3 regions of the Streptomyces sp. STAM6 genome follow, and region 3 is predicted to be linked to each of the others. Evidence: riboswitches for the same ligand, from Rfam matches in the RefSeq annotation. Region 3 holds a riboswitch; each other region holds the start of a gene.
The links. A riboswitch is a leader RNA that binds a small molecule or an ion and turns the genes downstream of it on or off. The one in region 3 is predicted to bind cyclic di-AMP.
Positions count from the first base shown of each region.

Region 1: another riboswitch for cyclic di-AMP. It lies ahead of ACY34K_RS19300 (transglycosylase family protein); the one in region 3 lies ahead of ACY34K_RS03490 (C40 family peptidase).
Region 2: another riboswitch for cyclic di-AMP. It lies ahead of ACY34K_RS30695 (M23 family metallopeptidase); the one in region 3 lies ahead of ACY34K_RS03490 (C40 family peptidase).

Region 1 covers NZ_JBUEFZ010000015.1:31,141-38,408, reverse strand. Annotated here, with positions in the region: gene ACY34K_RS19315 (nucleoside triphosphate pyrophosphohydrolase) at 49-1,041, shown strand; gene ACY34K_RS19310 (cytochrome P450 family protein) at 1,038-2,291, shown strand; gene ACY34K_RS19305 (transglycosylase family protein) at 2,415-3,389, shown strand; cyclic di-AMP (ydaO/yuaA leader) riboswitch at 3,650-3,818, shown strand; gene ACY34K_RS19300 (transglycosylase family protein) at 3,822-4,499, shown strand; gene eno (phosphopyruvate hydratase) at 4,744-6,033, shown strand; gene ACY34K_RS19290 (FtsB family cell division protein) at 6,215-6,682, shown strand; gene ACY34K_RS19285 (DUF501 domain-containing protein) at 6,696-7,235, shown strand; gene ACY34K_RS19280 (Ppx/GppA phosphatase family protein) at 7,232-7,268, shown strand, end outside.
Region 2 covers NZ_JBUEFZ010000045.1:2,388-9,655, forward strand. Annotated here, with positions in the region: gene ACY34K_RS30680 (XRE family transcriptional regulator) at 1-221, shown strand, start outside; gene ACY34K_RS30685 (DUF6126 family protein) at 242-394, shown strand; gene ACY34K_RS30690 (tyrosine-protein phosphatase) at 413-1,225, opposite strand; cyclic di-AMP (ydaO/yuaA leader) riboswitch at 1,842-2,001, shown strand; gene ACY34K_RS30695 (M23 family metallopeptidase) at 2,004-2,897, shown strand; gene ACY34K_RS30700 (SGNH/GDSL hydrolase family protein) at 3,080-3,874, shown strand; gene ACY34K_RS30705 (TetR/AcrR family transcriptional regulator) at 3,884-4,486, opposite strand; gene ACY34K_RS30710 (carboxymuconolactone decarboxylase family protein) at 4,769-5,320, opposite strand; gene ACY34K_RS30715 (MBL fold metallo-hydrolase) at 5,518-6,741, shown strand; gene ACY34K_RS30720 (hypothetical protein) at 6,754-7,268, shown strand, end outside.
Region 3 covers NZ_JBUEFZ010000002.1:223,434-230,701, forward strand. Annotated here, with positions in the region: gene ACY34K_RS03475 (esterase/lipase family protein) at 1-504, shown strand, start outside; gene ACY34K_RS03480 (M23 family metallopeptidase) at 720-2,099, shown strand; gene pcrA (DNA helicase PcrA) at 2,112-4,565, opposite strand; cyclic di-AMP (ydaO/yuaA leader) riboswitch at 4,765-4,925, shown strand; gene ACY34K_RS03490 (C40 family peptidase) at 4,924-6,090, shown strand; gene ACY34K_RS03495 (glycosyltransferase) at 6,131-7,268, shown strand, end outside.

The sequences.
Region 1 (7,268 bases), on a different contig from region 3:
CGGTCCGGGCCCGTCCGGGACGCGGACCGGGAGAGGTAGGTTCGAGGGGTGAACGCTGACACCCCCGGCCGCATCGTCCTGCTCACCGCCAGCCACCGCGTCGCCCCCGGACTGCTGTCCTGGCCCGCCTGGCAGACGCTGCACGCCGCCGACCGGGTGCTCTGCGCGGACGAGAACCATCCCCAGCTGCCCTATGTGCGGGAGGCCGGGGTCCGGGTGGAGATCGCCGCACCGACCGCACAGGAGCTGGTCGACGCCTGCGCCGGAGGCGCCACGGTGGTGGTCGTCCCCTCCGGCGAGGGCGACCGCGCGCTGACCGACGGCCTTGCGCGGATGGCCGGCTCCGGCCGGGTCGCCATGCCCGACCTGGAGCTGCTGCCCGGCTCCTACGACCTGCCGGGCGCCCGGCTGCTCGACCTGGTCGAGGTCATGGACCGCATCCGGCGCGAGTGCCCCTGGTCGTCCCGGCAGACGCACGAGGGGCTCGCCAAGTACGGCATCGAGGAGGCGTACGAGCTCGTCGAGGCCATCGAGGACGGCGACCGGGACGAGCTGCGCGAGGAGCTCGGGGACGTACTCCTCCAGGTCGTCTTCCACTCCCGGATCGCCCAGGAGCACGAGGACGAGCCGTTCTCCGTCGACGACGTCGCGGGCACGATCGTCGAGAAGCTGATCCACCGGCACCCGCACGTCTTCGGTGAGGAACGCGCCGAGACGCCGGAGGAGGTCAAGGAGCACTGGCTCCGCACGAAGGCCATCGAGAAGCAGCGCGCCTCCGTGACGGACGGCGTTCCCCTGGGCCAGCCGGGCCTCGCCCTCGCCGCGAAGCTCGCCGGCCGGGTCCGCACCGCGGGCCTGGAGGTGCCGCTGCCGTCCGGCGCCGGCGTCGGCTACGAACTGCTGGCCCTCGCGGTCCGCGCGGAGGCCGAGGGCGTCGACCCGGAGGCCGCGCTGCGCGCGGCCGGCCGCGCCTACCGGGACGCGATCCGGGCCGCCGAGGGGCACGGGGCCGGCGGACCCGGCGTTAACGTCGAGGAGTGAACGACCAGCCCGCTCCGAACGTCGCGCCCGAACTCTTCACCTGGGAGTTCGCCACCGACCCGTACCCCGCCTACGCCTGGCTGCGCGAGCACGCCCCCGTGCACCGCACCAAGCTGCCGAGCGGAGTCGAGGCGTGGCTCGTGACCCGGTACGCCGACGCCCGCCAGGCCCTCGCCGACCAGCGGCTCAGCAAGAACCCCGCGCACCACGACGAGCCCGCGCACGCCAAGGGCAAGACCGGCATCCCCGGCGAGCGCAAGGCCGAGCTGATGACGCATCTGCTGAACATCGACCCGCCGGACCACACCCGGCTGCGCAGGCTCGTCTCGAAGGCGTTCACCCCGCGGCGCGTGGCGGAGTTCGCGCCCCGTGTTCAGGAGCTGACGGACCGGCTCATCGACAACTTCGCTACAAAAGGCAGCGCCGATCTCATCCACGAGTTCGCGTTTCCGCTCCCGATCTATGCCATTTGCGACATGCTCGGCGTCCCGCGCGAGGACCAGGACGACTTCCGCGACTGGGCCGGGATGATGATCCGGCACGGCGGCGGACCGCGCGGCGGCGTCGCCCGGTCGGTGAAGAAGATGCGCGGCTACCTCGCGGAGCTCATCCACCGCAAGCGCGAGGAGCCGGGGGACGATCTGATCTCCGGGCTGATCCGGGCGAGCGACCACGGTGAGCACCTCACCGAGAACGAGGCCGCGGCCATGGCGTTCATCCTGCTCTTCGCCGGCTTCGAGACCACCGTCAATCTGATCGGGAACGGGGTGTACGCGCTGCTGCGCAACCCGGACCAGCGGGCGCGGCTGCAGGCGTCGATCGCGGCGGGGGAGCGGGAGTTGCTGGAGACCGGAATCGAGGAACTCCTGCGCTACGACGGGCCGGTGGAGCTCGCGACCTGGCGCTTCGCGACCGAGCCGCTCACCATCGGCGGCGAGCGGATCGCGGCCGGCGACCCGGTGCTCGTCGTGCTCGCCGCGGCCGACCGTGACCCGGCGCGGTTCGACCGTCCGGACACCCTCGATCTGGCGCGGCGGGACAACCAGCACCTCGGGTACGGGCACGGCATCCACTATTGCCTCGGCGCGCCGCTCGCCCGGCTGGAGGGGCAGACCGCCCTGGCTACCCTGCTGACCCGTCTGCCCGATCTGCGACTTGCGGGCGATCCGGCCGATTTGCGGTGGCGTGGTGGGCTCATTATGCGTGGACTGCGCACGCTCCCGGTCGAGTTCGCCCCCTTTGGGGAGTGATGTCAACTGACGCTCCGTCATATCTGTGATCTTCGCGTAATCTCCAGTGCATCGACTTGTGACTGACGTTCGAGAGCCGCTACTTTCACCGTCACCTCAGCAGTCACGCGAAAGGCTCACCGCATGCGCTCCGGGAACGGCCGGCACCGACGACCCCGTCAAGCCCCCGCCATCATCGTCGCGGCAGGGGTGACCGGATCCGCCATCGCCATTCCACTGCTCGGCGCGGGTTCCGCGTCGGCCGTGGACGCCACCACCTGGGACCGGGTCGCCGAGTGCGAGTCCGGCGGCATGTGGAGTGCGGACCTCGACAACGGCTACTACGGCGGCCTGCAGATGTCGCAGGAGACCTGGGAGACGTACGGCGGCCTCGCCTACGCCCCGCGGGCCGACCTCGCGAGCCGGGCCCAGCAGATCGCCGTCGCGGAGAAGGTGCACGCGGCGCAGGGGTCGGCCGCCTGGGAGACCTGCGCCCCCATCGCGGGACTCGTGAGCGAGGACACCCCCGCGCCGGGCGCCACGCCCACCGAGGAGGCCCCCGCCAAGCCGGATCCGGCGAAGCCCACCGACCCGGCCGGGGAGGACAAGCCCGCCGAGACGACCCCGGCGGACCCGCTGGACCCGATCGCGACGCCCGACCCGGCGCCGTCCACCGAGCCGCCCGCCGCTCCGGCCGGCGGCGCCGCCGACGGTACGCCCGGCACCGGCAAGCACCGCGGCGAGCCCGACCCGGCGGAGGCCCCGGAGGGCACCCCGGCGGCCCCCGGCACCTCGGCGACCCCGACCGAGCCGGCCGTTCCCGGCGCCGGCGCCACGGAGACCGGCAATCCGGACAACGGGCGTGAAGCGGGCGAACACCCCTCTCGTGGTGACGGGTCGGCCCGCGCTCCGGAGAGCGTCGAGTCCGGCGAGTACACCGTCCGCCCCGGCGACAGTCTTTCCGCCATCGCGGTCGCGCACGAGCTGCCCGGGGGATGGGCTGCGCTCTACCAGGGCAACAAGGAGACCGTGGGGACCGACCCGGACCTCATTCGCCCCGGTCAGAGCCTGGATCTGACGGCCGGTCAGCCTGCCGGGGAGCCTGCCGCGCAGGAGTGAGTTCGCGGCCGTATGTCCGGTTCTGTGCAAGTGAGACAAGAGTCTCTTTGTCCCAACTGGTGCGTCACGACCGCAAACTCCTGTCGCTTCACTTCTCACCTGCGCAAACACCTGCTCGGAGTCGGTAAGTAAGGGCGGTTCATCCCTGATGTCCGTCTTTGAACTTCGGGCAGGTGTGCGCTTACGGTCAGGACCGCTCGCCACCGCGGGCCCCTACGACCGGTACGCCGAATCCTGCCGCCGGCCGTCGGGAACAGTCGTCGCGTCATGCGCCGAAGGCAGGAGCGGGGGACCCAAGGTTTGTGCCGGGCCCGGCCATTGAGAGATGGCCCGGAGCCGGCTTGGGGTGAAGCCGCGCGCCAGTCGCGCGGCCGGGCAGTCACCGCCCGAACCCGACAGCTCACCTCGTAGGCGTCGGTGAGGAGATGTCCCATGCTGTTCTCCGGCAAGGCCAAGCACCGTCGCCCGTCCAAGGCCGCCCGGTTCGCCGCGTTCGCCGGCATCACCGGTGCCGCCGTCGCCGCCCCCCTGATCGGCGCCACGTCCGCCTCGGCCGCCACGGCCGCCGAGTGGGACAAGGTCGCCCAGTGCGAGTCCGGCGGCGACTGGTCGATCAACACCGGCAACGGTTACTACGGCGGCCTGCAGTTCTCCGCCTCCACCTGGGCCGCGTACGGCGGCACGGCCTACGCCCCCACCGCCGACAAGGCGTCCAAGTCGCAGCAGATCGAGATAGCCGAGAAGGTCCTGGCCGGCCAGGGCAAGGGTGCCTGGCCGAGCTGCGGCGTGGGCCTGTCGAACGCCTCGTACGACGGCGCCGCCGCCCAGCAGGCCCAGCCGAAGCCGCAGGAGCGCAAGGCCGAGCAGCCGACCACGCGCAGCCAGCAGCGCACCGCGCCGAAGGCCGAGTCCAAGACCGTCACCACCCCGACCGGCAAGAAGGTCGAGAAGGGTGACGGCGAGTACAAGGTGAAGGCCGGCGACACCCTCTCCACCATCGCCGAGGAGAAGAACGTCAAGGGCGGCTGGAAGAAGCTCTTCGAGCTGAACAAGGACATCGTCGAGGACGCCGACCTGATCTACCCGGGCCAGCAGCTCCACCTGGGCTGACCCCCGCACACCACCCCGGCCCGGAGTGCCCTTCCCCCGTGCGCTCCGGGTCGGGGTTTCCTCGCGCAAAAGTGCTACCGACCAGTAAGTTTCGTGGCGTTTTGTGCGTAATGCAGACTCGTGAGCCCTTTTTCGTCCCAGGAGGCGGGCGTCGGCTGGTCAGGGACCCCGAGCCGGTTAGGCTCTTGCCGCAAGGCCAAAGAGACCTCGCACTCCACGCGTCACATCCCAGAAGGAGATGCTCGTGCCGTCCATCGACGTCGTCGTAGCCCGGGAAATCCTGGACTCCCGAGGCAACCCCACGGTCGAGGTCGAGGTCGGCCTCGACGACGGCAGCACCGGCCGTGCTGCCGTCCCCTCCGGTGCATCCACCGGTGCGTTCGAGGCCCTCGAGCTCCGCGACGGTGACAAGGACCGCTACCTCGGCAAGGGTGTCGAGAAGGCCGTCCTCGCCGTCATCGAGCAGATCGGCCCGGAGCTCGTCGGCTACGACGCCACCGAGCAGCGGCTGATCGACCAGGCGATGTTCGACCTGGACGCCACCCCGGACAAGTCCTCGCTCGGCGCCAACGCCATCCTCGGCGTCTCCCTCGCCGTCGCGCACGCCGCCTCCGAGGCGTCCGACCTGCCGCTCTTCCGCTACCTGGGCGGCCCGAACGCGCACCTGCTGCCGGTGCCGATGATGAACATCCTGAACGGCGGCTCGCACGCCGACTCCAACGTGGACATCCAGGAGTTCATGATCGCCCCGATCGGGGCGGAGTCCTTCTCCGAGGCCCTGCGCTGGGGCGCCGAGGTCTACCACACCCTGAAGAAGGTCCTGAAGGACAAGGGCCTCTCCACCGGCCTGGGCGACGAGGGCGGCTTCGCCCCGAACCTGGACTCCAACCGCGACGCCCTCGACCTCATCCTCGAGGCCATCAAGCTGGCCGGCTACACGCCCGGCAAGGACATCGCGCTCGCCCTCGACGTCGCCGCCTCCGAGTTCTACAAGGACGGCTCGTACGAGTTCGAGGGCAAGTCCCGCTCGGCCGCCGAGATGACCGAGTACTACGCGGAGCTCGTCGACGCCTACCCGCTGGTCTCCATCGAGGACCCGCTGTTCGAGGACGACTGGGACGGCTGGAAGACCATCACCGAGAAGCTGGGCTCCAAGGTGCAGCTCGTCGGTGACGACCTGTTCGTCACCAACCCGGAGCGCCTCGCCCGCGGCATCGAGGAGGGCGCCGCCAACGCACTGCTCGTCAAGGTCAACCAGATCGGCTCGCTGACCGAGACCCTGGACGCCGTCGAGCTGGCCCAGCGCAACGGCTTCAAGTGCATGATGTCCCACCGCTCCGGCGAGACCGAGGACGTCACCATCGCCGACCTGGCCGTCGCCACCAACTGCGGCCAGATCAAGACCGGCGCCCCGGCCCGCTCCGAGCGCGTCGCCAAGTACAACCAGCTGCTGCGCATCGAGGAGATCCTCGACGACGCCGCGGTGTACGCCGGCCGCAGCGCCTTCCCGCGGTTCCGCTTCGCGGACCAGTAGGCACAGCCGCTTCGCGGACCAGTAGGCACAGCCGCTTCGCGGACCAGTAGGCACAGTCGGTTCGAGGGCTGACCCGGCTCCTCTCCCGCGGCTGGCACCCGCTCCTTACGTACGTCCCCGCACTCGGTCCCGTACCGTGTGCGGGGACGTACGCACGTGCAGAGAAGGGGAGGCGGAGGCGATGGCCCGGGACCGGTTCTCCACCGCGACCAGGCTGCGGCTGCTCGGCGAGCAGACCGCCGCCCGCGTCTACCGCTCCCAGAGCCGGCGGCAGGCCCGTCGCTCGCGGCTCACCGGGCGCGCCGCCTTCCTCGCGCTGGTGGTCTGCTCGCTCGTGGTGGCCCTCGCCTACCCGATGCGGCAGTACGTCTCGCAGCAGAGCGAGATCGCCGAGCAGGAGCGGCTGGCCGACGAGGCGAGCCGACGCGTCGAACAGCTGCGCGACGAGAAGGCCCGGCTCCAGGACGACGCCTACATCCGGCGCCTCGCCCGCGAGCACCTGCACTACGTGATGCCGGGCGAGACCGGGTACACGGTGATCGACCCCGACGCGGTGCGCGAGCGCCGCACCGACCAGGGCGCGGCCGACCGCCCCTGGTACTCCAACCTCTGGGACGGCGTGGACAGCGCCGACCGCACCGACGAGTAGACGCAAGGCAGGCATGGAAACGCCCCCTCCGCAGACCGAACGCACCGAGCCGACCGAGGCGGACGTCGCGGCGTTCAAGGAACAGCTCGGCCGACCGCCCCGTGGCCTGCGCGCCATCGCGCACCGCTGCCCGTGCGGCAACCCGGACGTGGTCGAGACCGCGCCCCGGCTCCCGGACGGCACGCCGTTCCCGACGACGTACTACCTCACCTGCCCGCGCGCGGCCTCCGCGATCGGCACGCTGGAGGCGAACGGCGTCATGAAGGAGATGACCGAGCGGCTCCAGAGCGACCCGGAGCTGGCCGCCGCCTACCGGGCCGCGCACGAGGACTACATCGCGCGCCGCGACGCCATCGAGGTCCTGGAGGGGTTCCCGAGCGCCGGCGGCATGCCGGACCGGGTCAAGTGCCTGCACGTCCTGGTGGGCCACTCGCTCGCGGCCGGCCCCGGCGTCAACCCGCTGGGCGACGAGGCGATCGCCATGCTGCCGGAGTGGTGGGCGAAGGGCCCCTGCGTCACGCCCTGCTCGGACGAGAAGGAGTCCGCCGAATGACCCGGGTCGCCGCGATCGACTGCGGCACGAACT
Region 2 (7,268 bases), on a different contig from region 3:
CCGGGGAGGAGTGGCTGTACGTCCTGGGCGGCCGGGTGCGCCTGACCCTGGGGGACGCGGTGCACCTCCTCGATCCGGGCGACAGCGCGCATTTCGACTCGCTGACCCCGCACCGCATCGCCGCCGCCACCCGGGGCGGTGCCGAGCTCCTCTTCGTACACACCCTTGTCCAGAGCCCCGCCGAGGAGCTCTGCCTCGGCGCGCCCGCCCCTCGGCGCTGACTCCCCGGAGGTTGTCCGTCATGTCCCAGAACCCGGCCTCGAAGTCCGCCGAGGGCGAAGAGCGGAAATTCCCTCTCGGGCTGGCCGTCAGGCTCTTCGCCTATCTCGTGGCGGGCCACCTCGTCGCGGCCTTCCTCTATCTGCTGTTCCTGCTCGGGGGCCAGAACCAGTAGCCACCCGCCGCGCGGGGCTCAGCCCTCGTCGAGCAGGCGGTCGCGCAGCCGCTCGCGGGTCTCGGGCGAGAGCCGCAGGCCCTCGGAGAAGTACCGCTCCGTGCTGCCCCAGGTCTCCTCGATGGTCGAGAAGGCCGTCGCCAGGTACTCGCGGCGCGCGTCGAAGAGGGGACTGAGCAGCTCCATCACCTCGGGCGACATGCCGGCGGGCGAGGAGTCGGCGCGGTGCACCTTGTAGCGGCGGTGCGGGTCGTTGGACTTGAGGTAGTCCTCCTCGATCGCCTCGCGCTCCACACCGACCGCCAGCAGCGCCACCGCGATCGACAGCCCCGCGCGGTCCTTGCCCGCCGCGCAGTGCAGCAGCGCCGGGACGCTGTCCGCCGCGAGGGCGTGCAGCACCCGGCTGTGCTCGGCGGTGCGGTCCTTGATGATCGCGCGGTACGCGGCCGTCATCCGCCCGGCCCCCTTGCCGTCGGCGAGGATCCCGCGCAGCTGCTCAAGATCGCCTTCGCGCACCATCCGCCAGAATTCCGCGCCGTCCGCCGGGTCCGAGAGCGGGATGTTCACGTTCCGCACACCGGGCAGGGCGACGTCCGGGCCCTCCAGTTTCTGGTCGGCGGCGTTGCGGAAGTCGAAGATCGTGTGCAGACCGAGCGAGGAGAGGAAGGCCGCGTCCTCGCCCGTCGCGTGGGCGAGGTGGCCGCTGCGGAAGAGCAGGCCGTGACGGACCCGCCGGCCGTCCACGGTGGGAAGGCCGCCCACGTCACGGAAGTTGCGCACACCGGTCAGCTGGGGTTCGGTCGACGAGATCTGCGGCAGCTGCTGCGTCACGGCGGCTCCTCCGTGTCTGCGGTCGGCGGTCCTCGCCGACGATGTCGCGGCTCCGACGATACGACACCGGTGCGTGAGGCAATCATCTCCCTGCGGGTCGCACATCCGTTGCCCTGCCCATGGTCAGCGGCCGCATGGTGCTCGTTCCTGTTGGATGATGTTCACATCTGGGGCCCTGGCTGGCGGGCGCGCCCGGCGGCGGCCCCCGTCGCTGAGACCTGCTTTCGGGCGGCACGGTCGAGCGGCTCTGCTTCTGTCCCGATTCAGCATGTTTTGCTCGCCGACCCCGACCGTGGATGCATTGAGTGGTCTAGTAGCTGAATGACGGTTCTGTCCGTATTGGCCTGTAAGGGTTAACGTGCCCCGGTAGAAAGGGAGATGGGTCGGGCCGCGTGAGCAGCGTCATAAAGGTGACCGTCCGTGGCGAAGCGCCGCTCCCAAATCCGGTGCCCACAACGGCAATTCATGATCCGTAATCCACGGAGGGTGACGGGAATTACGGGCGGCATCTCGGACGGAAATGGCCTTTTCCACGCGACGGCTTGTTACCGCGGACCCGGCTCGCTTAACGTCGCCGCAATCCGGCCGGACCAGCCGAATCCTGCCGCCGACCGGAATTCATAACCCACCCACGTGTGGCAGGAGCGGGGGACCCAGGTAGTACGCCGGAACCGGAATTCGCGGGCCGGCTAGGGGTTAAGTCGCGTCGACCGCGCGGCCGGGCATCTCCAGCCCGAACCCGACAGCTCACCTCGCAGGCGCCGGAGAGGAATTCGTCATGCCCGCGAAGGGTAAGCACCGCCGTCCCAAGAACAGCCCGCTGACTCGTCGTTTCGTCGCCGCCGGAACGGGCGGCGCCGCCCTTGCCCTCCCGCTGCTCGGCGCGACCGGCGCCCACGCCGCGGACCAGAGCGCCCCGGCCGTCTCTCCGCAGACGGTGGTCGCCGCCGCGAAGGCCGCCCCCGAGACCGCCGCCAAGGCCGCGCCCCGCATGTACACCGTGGTCGCCGGCGACTACCTCGCCAAGATCGCCCACAACAAGAACGTCAAGGGCGGCTGGCAGAAGCTGTACAAGGACAACCGCAAGGTCATCGGTGACGACCCGGGCCTGATCCTGCCGGGCATGAAGCTCACGCTGGGCGCCAAGTCCACCGCCAAGGCGCCCGCCAAGCCCAAGGCCGACACGACCCGCACCGAGTCCCGCGCCTCGCGCTCCGCCGCCAAGGCCGAGGCCCCGGCGCCGAAGCCCGCCGCCGAGACCAGCGGCTCCGGCTTCACCGCCCCGGTCTCCGCCGGTGTCACCACCCCCTACCGCGCCTCCGGCTCCATGTGGTCCTCCGGTTACCACACCGGTGTCGACTTCGCGGCCTCCTCCGGCACCAGCGTCAAGGCCATCGGCGCGGGCACCGTCGTCTCCGCCGGCTGGAGCGGCGCGTACGGCAACGAGGTCGTCATCAAGCACGCCGACGGCAACTACTCGCAGTACGCCCACCTCTCCTCCCTCTCCGTCTCCTCCGGGCAGACCGTGAGCGGCGGCGAGCAGATCGGTCTCTCGGGCTCCACCGGCAACTCCTCCGGTCCGCACCTGCACTTCGAGGTCCGCACCGGTCCGGGCTACGGCTCCGACATCGACCCGCTGGCCTACCTGCGTCAGCACGGCGTCTCCATCTGAGTCCGTCAGGGACCCTTCTGACGCTCCGGCACGCGTCCCGCGTGCGTCCGCTGCCCGGCACCTCGTGCCGGGCAGCGGCATATTCCGGCTTGGGCGAATCTTGACCGGTGGCGTATCTCACCCCACGTCAACCCCTCCTTACGGTCGCGTAGGTCACATCGGAAGGGGAAAGATGTGCTCCCGTGGCAGACGATTCGACATTCAGAGACAGTGACGTATTCGGGTCGTACGCGGCGATCGGTGACAGCTTCACCGAGGGCGTCGGGGATCCCGGTCCCGACGGACAGTTCGTCGGCTGGGCGGACCGCCTCGCGGTCCTGCTCGCCGACCGGCTCACCGATCCCGAGACGTTCCGGTACGCCAACCTCGCGGTGCGTGGCAGGCTCCTCGACCAGATCGTCGAGGAACAGGTCCCCCGGGCGAAGGAACTCGCCCCCGACCTCGTGACCTTCTGCGCGGGCGGCAACGACATCATCCGGCCCGGCAGCGACCCCGACGACGTCGCCGAGCGGTTCGAGCGGGCCGTCGCCGACCTGACGTCCGCCGTCGGCACCGTGCTCGTGACGACCGGTTTCGACACCCGCGGCGTGCCGGTGCTGCGTCATCTGCGCGGCAAGATCGCCACGTACAACGGCCATGTGCGGGCCGTCGCCGACCGGTACGGCTGCCCGGTGCTCGATCTCTGGTCCCTCAAGACCGTGCAGGACAGGCGGGCCTGGGACGACGACCGGCTGCACCTGTCGGCCGAGGGCCACACCCGGGTCGCGCTGCGCGCCGGCCAGGTGCTCGGCGTCGACGTCCCTGCCGACCCCGACCAGCCGTGGCCACCGCTGCCGCCGCGCGGCCCCCTCGAAGTCCGCCGTGACGACATCAACTGGGCCCGCGAGTACCTCGTGCCGTGGATCGGCCGGCGGCTGCGCGGCGAATCGTCCGGCGACCACGTCTCGGCCAAGCGGCCGGACCTGATGCCGCTGTAGGGGACCGGTTCAGGTGCGGCGCCCGAGGCCGAGCTCCCGGTCGAGCGCCTCGTCGGCCCACTCCAGCATGGTCGCGTGGGAGACCGAACCCGCGTAGGCGGTCATCTGCACGGCCAGTCCGTCCAGGAAGGCGGTCAGCCGGCAGGCCGCCGCCGCGGGGTCCGCGCAACGGAACTCGCCCGCCGCGGCGCCCTCGGCGATCACCTCGGCCAGTGCCGCCTTCCACTGCCGGTCGAGGTCGCCCGCCACATCCCGCAGCGCCGGCTCCCGCAAGCCCGCCGCCCAGCCCTCGATCCACAGCCGCCAGCCCTTGGCCTGACCGGTGGGGGCGTACCAGCGCACGGCGGACCTGAGCCGGCGGGTGGCCGCGGTCCGGCGCCCCAGCAGCTTGCGCAGATGCGTGAGATCGCCCTCTGCGGCGTACGAGAAAGCGGCCGCGACGAGCTTCTCCTTGGTCGAGAAGTGGTACAGGACCAGCGCGTTGCTCACTCCGAGCGCGGAGGCGACATCGGCGATCCGCACCGCCGCGACGCCCCTGAGCTGGATCTGCTCGACGGCGGCCCGCAGCAGCTCCTCACGCCGCTCGGCCACGCTCAACCGCACTCTGCCCACGTCGTCCCCCTCGTGCCGCCGATTCCAGCGCCGGCTTCCCCCGGGGCCGTCCGGTACCGGTCGCAGTACCAGCCGAAACGCTCCGCGATCACCGGCAGTCGGTCCGTGACGATAGCGCGCCGCCGCACCCGGCGCCGTACCGTCGCGCACGGCCGCTCCGGCGTCCCGGCGGCCGACCGCGCGCATCGCGCCGTGGCGGGCCCGTCCGCGACGGCGGTGGTCACGGACCGGGCCGTGCGCGGAGGCGGGCCGGCCCCTTCCCGACGCCGGGGCGCGCGCACGTCAGATCGGTCGCAGCTCGCACTGGTCCTTGAAGCCCTGGCTGGTCAGCCCCAGCGCGGCATTCATCCGGGACCTCAGGTTCTCCACCGCCACCATCGCGGTCAGCTCCACGAACGCCGGCTCGCCGAGGGCCACCCTCAGCCGCTCCGCCAGCTCGTCCCCGACCTCCGGCGGGTTCGCGGTCATCGCCTCCGCGTACGTCAGGACATCCCGCTCCAGCGGGGTGTACGCGTCGCTGTCGCGCCAGACCGGGATGTCGTGCAGCTTGCGCACGTCCATCCCGCGGCGGGTGTTCTCCCAGTGGCCGTAGTCCATGCACCAGCTGCAACCGATCGACGCCGCCGACGCCATCTCCGCCAGCGCCTTCAGGCCGGGGTCGAGCTGCCGCCACCTCGCGACGGCCAGCTCGAAACGGAGCTGGGCGCGCAGCACACGCGCGTTGTGCGCCACCGCGAGCACCGGGTCCAGCACCTTGCCGTAATGACGCCTGGAGTACCACTCGACGGCGCGGAAGAAGAGGGTGCGCGGAGGGGTGAGCGAAACGCGGGCCATGTCGGACTCCTCGGTTTATGGTCGGGCCTTCACTCATGGGGACGGACGGGATGCCGCCGGATGTGACATGCCCGGCCCCGCCGCCGCGGCGCGCGGCCCGCCCCGCCGCTGTGAGACCGGACACCCCCGGGGCCCGGCCCCCGGTGGGGTCACAGCCCCCGCCCATAATGAAAAGACCCGAATCCACTGGAGGTGCTGTGACCGGCGCTCACTCCACGCGTCCGCTGCGTTCCCGGCTCCGTTCCCTGCGGCCCGCCGCCTTCGGCGCGGACGCCACGGGAGAGCGGCTGGAGCGCATACGCCGCTCGCCGAACTTCTCGGACGGCGCCTTCCAGAACCCGGAGGGCACCCGGCACAGACCCTCCGGCTCCCCGGTGGAGTTCGCGAAGATCTACTTCCAGAAGGACGCGAGGATCCGCCGCTCCCCGGCCGGCACCGTCCCCGTGCACGCCACCACCGTCGCCGACCTGGCCAAACCCCCGTCGTCGGGACTGCGGCTCACCTGGATGGGACATTCCAGCGTGCTCGCGGAGATGGACGGAAGCCGGATCCTGTTCGATCCGGTGTGGGGAGAGCGCTGCTCGCCGTTCCCCTTCGCCGGCCCCAAGCGGCTGCACCCCGTGCCGCTCCCGCTCGCCGCGCTCGGCCCCGTCGACGTCGTCGTGATCTCCCACGACCACTACGACCACCTCGACCTGCCCACCATCCGCGCCCTGGCCTCCACGGACACGGTGTTCGCTGTCCCGCTCGGCGTCGGCGCCCACCTGGAGCACTGGGGAGTGTCCCCCTCCCGGCTGCGCGAGCTGGACTGGAACGAGTCGACGCGGGTCGCGGGCGTGCAGCTGACCGCGACCCCCGCCCGGCACTTCTGCGGCCGGGGCCTGCGCAACCAGCAGCACACCCTGTGGGCGTCCTGGGTCGCCGAAAGCTCCGGACATCGCGTCTACCACAGCGGGGACACGGGGTACTTCGACGGCTTCAAGGACATCGGCGCCGCGCACGGCCCCTTCGACGCCACCATGATCCAGATCGGCGCGTACAGCGAGTACTGGCCGGACATCCACATGACCCCGGCCGAAGGCATGCGCGCCCATCTCGACCTCCAGGGCGGCAGCCCCTCCGGCGTGATGCTGCCGATCCACTGGGGCACCTTCAACCTCGCCCCGCACCCGTGGGCCGAGCCCGGTGAGGGCACGCTCGCGGCCGCCGCCGAGGCGGGCGCCGGCGTAGCGCTGCCCCGCCCCGGAGAGCCCTTCGAGCCGACCGCCGAGTCCGTACCGGACGCACCGTGGTGGCGCGGGGTCGCCCACGTCCCGTCCGGAGGATGGCCCTCCGCGACGGTGCCCCTCGTCGCCGACAAGCCGGCCCTCGAGGGCACCGGCGCGGCGGAGGAGGCCCGGGCGACCGAGCCGACCCGCTGACGGCTGACCGCGGTGGGTCAGAAGCGGGAGGAGGAGGCGGCGGAGGAGCGGCCGGCAGGGGAGGGGGCACCCGAGGCGGTGATCCACGCCGAGGAGGCCGGGTCGCTCACGGCCCGCGGCCGGGTCGAGCCGCTGCCCGGGCAACGGCTCGCGCTGCGCACCGAGGGTGGTATCGAGGTCCACGACCGGGAGGCGTTTCTCACCGGCGGGTCCGAGCCCCTGTCCTCGCTCGCCACACCCGGCCACGCGCGAGCCGCCGTCACACCGGACCACGGCTTCCTCGTGGCCCACGGGACCGGTCTGCGCTCCGTCACCCCCGACGGCGAGAAGCGCTGGGAACTGGCGCACGACCCCTGGCACGGCGGCTTCCGGGAACCCCGGCCGCCCGGGGCGCCGGCCGTCAGTCCCGACGGCCGGCTGGTCGCCGCGGTCGTGCCGCGCCTCCTCGCCGACGACTCCGAGGGCGCGGTCCTCCTCCACGACGGTCCGCCCCGCCGGCGGTACGGCTACGACGCCCTGCTGCTCAT
Region 3 (7,268 bases):
CTGCGCACCGCCGCCGTACTGCTCGGCGCCCGCGTCGAGGAGGTCTGCGCCCGCACCGGGCACGCCCGGGTGGACATCGTCGGGCACAGTCTCGGAGGTCTGATCGCCCGCTATTACGTACAGCGACTGGGTGGTGACCGGAGAGTGCGCACCTTGATCACCCTCGGCACGCCGCACTCCGGCACGCTGGTCGCGCCGCCGGCCGACGCCCATCCGCTCGTGCGCCAGATGCGGCCCGGCTCCGCCGTGCTGCGGGAGTTGAGCGAACCGGCACCCCACTGCACTACGCGATTCATCGCTTTCTGGAGCGAACTGGACCATGTGATGGTGCCGGTGGAGACGGCCCGCATCGATCATCCGGATCTGATCGCGCAGAACATCCGCGTGAGTGGAATCGGACATCTCGCGCTGCCCGTTCACCCCGCGGTCATCGCCCGCGTCCGCGAGCTCCTCGACGCCGACGAGACACCCACCGGAGCCTCCGGTTCCGCGTCCGTGGCCTGACATCCATCGAACAACTCTCGAACGTAAGGCCAAGGCTCCGTCCGCACTCCGCCGAAAGGCGGCCGAATGCCCGTTTCCCGCGGACCCAAAACCCCCGGAAGATTGTCGCGTGCGCGTACCGCCGGGTACAGTCGCGCCCACTACTTCCCCTCTGGGGCCCTCCACACAGGGCCGATCCCAGAACTGGTCCTGCTGCCGAGGCGAGAGAGAAGTTGGTGAACGACCAGCACCCCCACGCCGGGTACGCCGGAGACGCCGCTTACACCACGGGCAGCTTCGACACCGGCAGCTTCGACACCGACCCGCTCTTCGGTGCCCTCCCCGGCGGTTACGACGCCGGCCACAGCGGCCAGTACGACTCCTCGCAGTGGACGGCCACCACGGCCGCCACCACCGGTTACGTCGAGTACTCCGAGTACACCGGCCAGTGGGACGCGAGCGCCTGGAGCCAGGGGAGCGAACTGCACAACCCGAACTACGCGGCACAGACCGGACAGTTCGACACCGCGACGTACGAAGCCGCCGTCGCTTACGGCACATACGACACCACCGGGCAGTGGGCCACGCCCGGACTCACCGGCGACGAGAGCGGCGCCTACGACGCCACCGCCTGGAACTACGCACCGCCCACCGAGGTGTTCGTCCCGGAGCAGTACGACTACGCGGCGGCCACCGAGGCCGAGGCCGGCCCCGAGGAGCCCGAGACCGCCTACTCCGAGGCGGAGTTCGCCACGGAGACCGTGACCGAGGCGGAGCCCGAGGACCACCACCTGATGGAGACGGTGGCCGCGCCCGTCATCCCCACTCCGCGACCTTCCCGCCGCGCCGGCGGGAACAGTGGCGGCGGCCGCGGCCGGCGCCGGCCGCCGGCCAAACGATCCGCACTGCTCACCGTCGCCGTGCCGTCCGCCTGTGTGATGGGTGTCGCCGGTATCGCCGCGGCGTCCGTCAGCGGGATCACCGACGCCGGCGAGAAGAAGGACGACGGCAGAACCGTCACGGCGGCCGACCCCGCCTCTGTGAAGCCGGTCGCCGCCAACAACGCCCTGGACACCCAGCTCGCCGCGCTCAGCGCCGACGCCCGGGACTTCGGCGACCGCGCGAGCCGCACGCAGGAGCGCATCGACCTCAAGGCGCGCCAGGAGGCCGAGCGGAAGAAGCGTGAGGCGGAGGCGGCTCGCAAGGAGGCCCTGCGGCCGAAGTTCGCCCTCCCGGTGAAGCTGCACCAGCTCAGCGCCTATTACGGGCAGGCGGGCGTCAACTGGATGTCCCTGCACACCGGTATCGACTTCCCCGTCCAGTACGGCACGCCCGTGATGGCGGCGACCGACGGCACCGTGCGCACCCAGTGGAACAGCGCCTACGGCAACATGGCCATCGTGACGGCCAAGGACGGCACCGAGACCTGGTACTGCCACCTCAGCAGCACCAAGATCCGGTCAGGTGAGGTCAAGGCCGGCGACGTGATCGCGTACTCCGGCAATTCGGGCAACTCCACCGGCCCGCACCTCCACTTCGAGGTACGGCCCGGCGGCGGCTCGGCGATCGACCCGCTGCCGTGGCTGCGCGGCCACGGCCTGGATCCCACGGGCTGACCGCAGCTCCTCTCAGAGCTTCTCGACCGGCGCGTACCGCAGCAGGAGCCGCTTCGGCTTCTCGTCCCCGAAGTCGATCGTCGCCTGGGCGTCCGCGCCCGCGCCCGTCACCGCCATCACGGTTCCGAGTCCGAACTGGTCGTGGGTGACACGGTCGCCGACGGCCAGCGAGATCACCGGCTTGTCGCCGGTGCGGCCGGTGGCGAAGCCGGACGGGCCGGAGCGCCTCCGGGACGAGGACAGCGAGGACGTGATGCCGGACACCGGGCCCGCCGACTTGGCCACCGGACCGGTGCGCTTCCACTCCAGGTGGCGGCCCGGGATCTCCTCCAGGAACCGCGACGGCGGGTTGTACGAGGGCTGGCCCCAGGCGCTGCGCATCGACGACCGGGTCAGATAGAGCCGCTCGCGGGCACGGGTGATCCCGACGTACGCCAGGCGGCGCTCCTCCTCCAGCTCCTTGGTCTGGCCGAGGGCCCGCATGTGCGGGAAGACGCCGTCCTCCATGCCCGTCAGGAACACCACGGGGAACTCAAGGCCCTTCGCGGTGTGCAGCGTCATGAGCGTGATGACGCCGGAGCCCTCCTCGTCCTCGTCGGGGATCTGGTCGGAGTCGGCGACCAGGGCGACCTGCTCCAGGAACTCGGCCAGCGTGCCGGCGCCCTCCCCCTCCCCGCGGTCCTGCTCGAACTCCAGGGCGACGGCGGCGAGCTCCTGCAGGTTCTCGATACGGGTCTCGTCCTGCGGGTCGGTGGAGGCCTGCAGTTCCGCGAGGTACCCGGTCCGCTCCAGTACGGCCTCGAGGACGACGGCCGGTCCGGCCCCGGAGTCGGCGATGGTGCGGAGCTCCTCCATGAGGGTGTTGAAGCGCTTGACGGCGTTGGCCGAGCGGGCCGCCATTCCGTATGCCTCGTCGACCCGCTTCAGCGCCTGCGGGAAGGTGATCTTCTCCCGCAGGGCGAGGGCGTCGATCATCGCCTCGGCGCGCTCGCCGATACCGCGCTTGGGCACATTGAGGATGCGGCGCAGCGGGACGTTGTCCTCGGGGTTGGCCAGCACCCGCAGGTAGGCCAGGACGTCTCGGACCTCCTTGCGCTCGTAGAAGCGCACGCCGCCGACGACCTTGTAGGGCAGGCCGACGCGGATGAAGATCTCCTCGAAGACGCGGGACTGGGCGTTGGTGCGGTAGAAGACGGCGACGTCCCCGGCCTTGGCGTCGCCCGCGTCGGTGAGCCGGTCGATCTCGTCGGCGACGAACTGCGCCTCGTCGTGCTCGGTGTCGGCGACATAGCCGGTGATCTGCGCGCCGGCTCCGGCGTTCGTCCACAGGTTCTTGGGGCGGCGGCTCTCGTTGCGCTCGATGACGGCGTTGGCGGCGGAGAGGATCGTCTGCGTGGAACGGTAGTTCTGTTCCAGCAGGATGGTGGTCGCGTCCGGGTAGTCCTCCTCGAACTGGAGGATGTTGCGGATGGTCGCGCCGCGGAAGGCGTAGATGGACTGGTCGGCGTCACCGACGACGCACAGTTCGGCGGGGCCCAGATCCTCGTACCCGCTGCCGACCAGCTCCCGCACGAGCGTGTACTGCGCGTGGTTGGTGTCCTGGTACTCGTCGACGAGGACGTGGCGGAAGCGGCGCCGGTAGTGCTCGGCGACGTCCGGGAACGCCTGGAGCAGATGGACCGTGGTCATGATGATGTCGTCGAAGTCCAGGGCGTTGGCCTCGCGGAGCCGCGCCTGGTACATCCGGTACGCCTCGGCGAGCGTCTTCTCGAAACCGTCGGCGGCCTGGTCGGCGAAGGTCTCCTCGTCGATCAGCTCGTTCTTCAGGTTCGAGATCTTGGCGCTGAAGGACTTCGGCGGGAACTTCTTCGGGTCGAGGTCCAGGTCGCGGCAGACCAGCGACATCAGGCGCTTGGAGTCGGCGGCGTCGTAGATCGAGAAGGAGGAGGTGAAGCCCAGCTTCTTGGACTCGCGGCGCAGGATGCGCACGCACGCGCTGTGGAAGGTCATGACCCACATGGCGTTCGCGCGCGGGCCGACGAGCTGCTCCACGCGCTCCTTCATCTCACCGGCGGCCTTGTTGGTGAAGGTGATCGCCAGTATCTGGCCGGGGTGGACGTGCCGGGTGGCCAGCAGGTGCGCGATGCGGTGGGTCAGGACGCGGGTCTTCCCCGATCCGGCACCGGCCACGATGAGCAGCGGGGAGCCGGTGTGGACGACGGCGGCACGCTGCTGCTCGTTCAGCCCTTCGAGCAGCGCGGCAGCGTCCACGACGGGGCGCGGGGCGCCGTTGCGGTAGTGCGGGTCCCGGGCCGGGGGCACGTCGAAGCGGTCCCCGAAGAGGGCGTGCGGGATCTCCTCCGGGGCCGGGCCGTGGCCCTCGGAGTCCTCGGGCGGCGGTGGGGGCTCCTCGGAGGTGTGGTTCCGCAGGTCCGCCAGGAAGCTGTCGTCAAAGAGGCTGCTCATCGCCTATTGAGTCTAGGCCGCCCCACTGACAGCCGTGGCCGAACGGGATCCGTCACCCACAGGAGTTTCCGGGTGACCCACGGAGAAGGTCACGAAAACGTATCGGGCATATCGAACATCATCCTTCACAGCACCACCACAGGTTGGCTAGCGTGCTCGCCCAAGCGGCCCGTACCCGCATCGGCGAACCACGCCAACCGGGCCGCCCACGCCGAATCCGCGCTTTCCGCAAGAAAGTTCGGAACCGGGGACCCACCATGTACAACCGGGGTGAATCGGTCCGCACCAGCACGGCCGTAGGGCACCTTCCGACCGCCCGAACCCGACAGCTAACCCGGTAGGCGGTCCACGGAAGGAGATGCCGGCCTTGGCGTCGCATCGCAAGCCGCGCAGCCGCACGACCCGCTCCCACTCCCCTGCCGTCGGGGTCACGACGGCCGCGATCGCCGGAGTCAGTCTGCTTTCCACCCAGGGCGCCACCGCGGCGCCCGCGGAACCGCGCCCCAACAGCAAGCCGACCGTCGAGGAGGTCCAGAGAAAGGTCGACGACCTCTACCGGCAGGCCGGCACGGCGACGCAGCAGTACAACACGGCCAAGGAGGCCACCGAGGAGCAGCGGCGCGAGGTCGGCGGCATGCTCGACGACATCGCCAAGCGCACGGACGCCCTGAACGAGTCGCGCCGCGAGCTCGGCGCCTACGCGGCGGCGCAGTACCGCTCGGGCGCGGTGAGCCCGACGGCCGCGCTCATGTTCGCGGACAGCCCGCAGTCGTTCGTCGACCAGACGCAGCTGATGGACCGGCTCACGGACCGGCAGCGCGAGACGGTCACCGAGTTCCAGACACAGCAGGCGGAGGCGGCGAAGAAGCGCGTCGAGGCCTCCAAGAGCCTGGAGGACCTGACCGCCTCCCAGGCCTCGCTGCGGGCGACCAAGCAGACCGTGCAGCGCAAGCTCGGCGAGGCGCGGGCGCTGCTGTCGCAGCTGACGGCGCAGGAGCAGGCCCGGCTCGCCGAGCTGGAGCGCGAGCGCGAGGAGGAGGCCCGCCGCCGGGCCGAGGAGAAGGCGAAGGCCGAGGCGGAGGCCGAGGCGGCACGCGAGCGCCAGGAACAGCAGGAACAGGAGCAGCAGGAGCAGCAGGAGCAGGCCCCGCCGCCCGCGGACGAGACGGCTGCCGCCACCAAGGCCGACAAGGTCCTCGCCTTCGCGGCGGCCCAGATCGGCAAGCCGTACGTGTGGGGCGCGACCGGCCCCAGCTCGTACGACTGCTCGGGACTGACGCAGGCGGCGTGGAAGGCGGCCGGTGTCGACCTGCCGCGCACCACGTGGGACCAGGTGAAGGTCGGCACACGGGTCGCCACCGAGGATCTGCGCCCCGGTGACCTGGTGTTCTTCTACGACGACATCAGCCACGTCGGGATCTACAAGGGCGACGGCATGATGATTCACGCGCCGAAGCCGGGCACCAACGTCCGCGAGGAGTCCATCTACTACATGCCGATCTACGGCAGCGTGCGCCCGGCCTGACCACCGCGCGCACGCGGAGGGGGAAAGCGTGGAGGGGGAAGTGACGACCGGCCGACGGCTCACCGTCCTGTTCGTGCCGGAGAGCGCTTACGGACCGACCAACAACTGCGTCGGGATCGCCGATGTGCTGCGCCGGCGCGGACACCGGGTCGTCTTCGCCGCCGAGGCATCCTGGCGGGGAAAGCTCCGCCCGCTCGGCTTCGAGGAGGATCTCGTCGACCTCGCCCCTCCCGCGGAGGGCGAGCGGGACGCCGGGCAGTTCTGGAAGGACTTCGTCAGGGAGACCGCGCCGGAGTTCCGCAAGCCGACGTTGGAGCAGCTCGGCGGCTGGATCAGGCCGGTGTGGGAGGAGCTGATCGCCGGTGCCCGGTACTGCGAGCCCCAGCTGGAGGCGATCGTCGAGCGGGTCCGGCCGGATGTGATCGTCGAGGACAACGTGGTGGCGTTCCCGGCCCTGCTGACCGCGGGCCGGCCGTTCGTCCGGATCACCTCCTGCAACCCGCTGGAGATCAGGACCCCGGACGTCCCGCCCGCCTTCTCGGGCTATCCGGCCGGCGACCCGGCGGGATGGGCGGACTTCCGGGCGGAGTACGACCGCACGCACCGGGCGCTGTGGGAGGAGTTCAACGCCTGGGTGGTCGGCCGGGGAGCCCCGCCCCTGCCCGACCTGGAGTTCATCCACGAGGCCGGGACGAATCTGTACGTGTTCCCGGAGGCGGTCGACTACCCGCGTGCGCTGCCGTCGTCCTGGCACCGCCTGGATTCCTGCGTCCGGGAGACGGACGAGCCGTTCACGATGCCGCCGACCCTGGCGAGCGGCGACGGCGACAGCGCGCTGGTGTACTTCTCTCTGGGTTCGCTGGGCTCGGCCGACGTGGAGCTGATGCGCCGCGTCATCGGCGTACTGGCGCGCACCCCGCACCGTTACATCGTCTCCAAGGGGCCGCTGCACGAGGAGATCGAGCTGGCCCCGAACATGTGGGGCGCGGAGTTCCTGCCGCAGACGTCGATCCTTCCGCACGTCGATCTGGTGATCACGCACGGCGGCAACAACACCACGACCGAGTCGCTGCACTTCGGCAAGCCGATGATCCTTCTGCCGCTGTTCTGGGACCAGTACGACAACGCGCAGCGCGTGCACGAGCTGGGGCTCGGCGTACGGCTGGACACGTACCGCT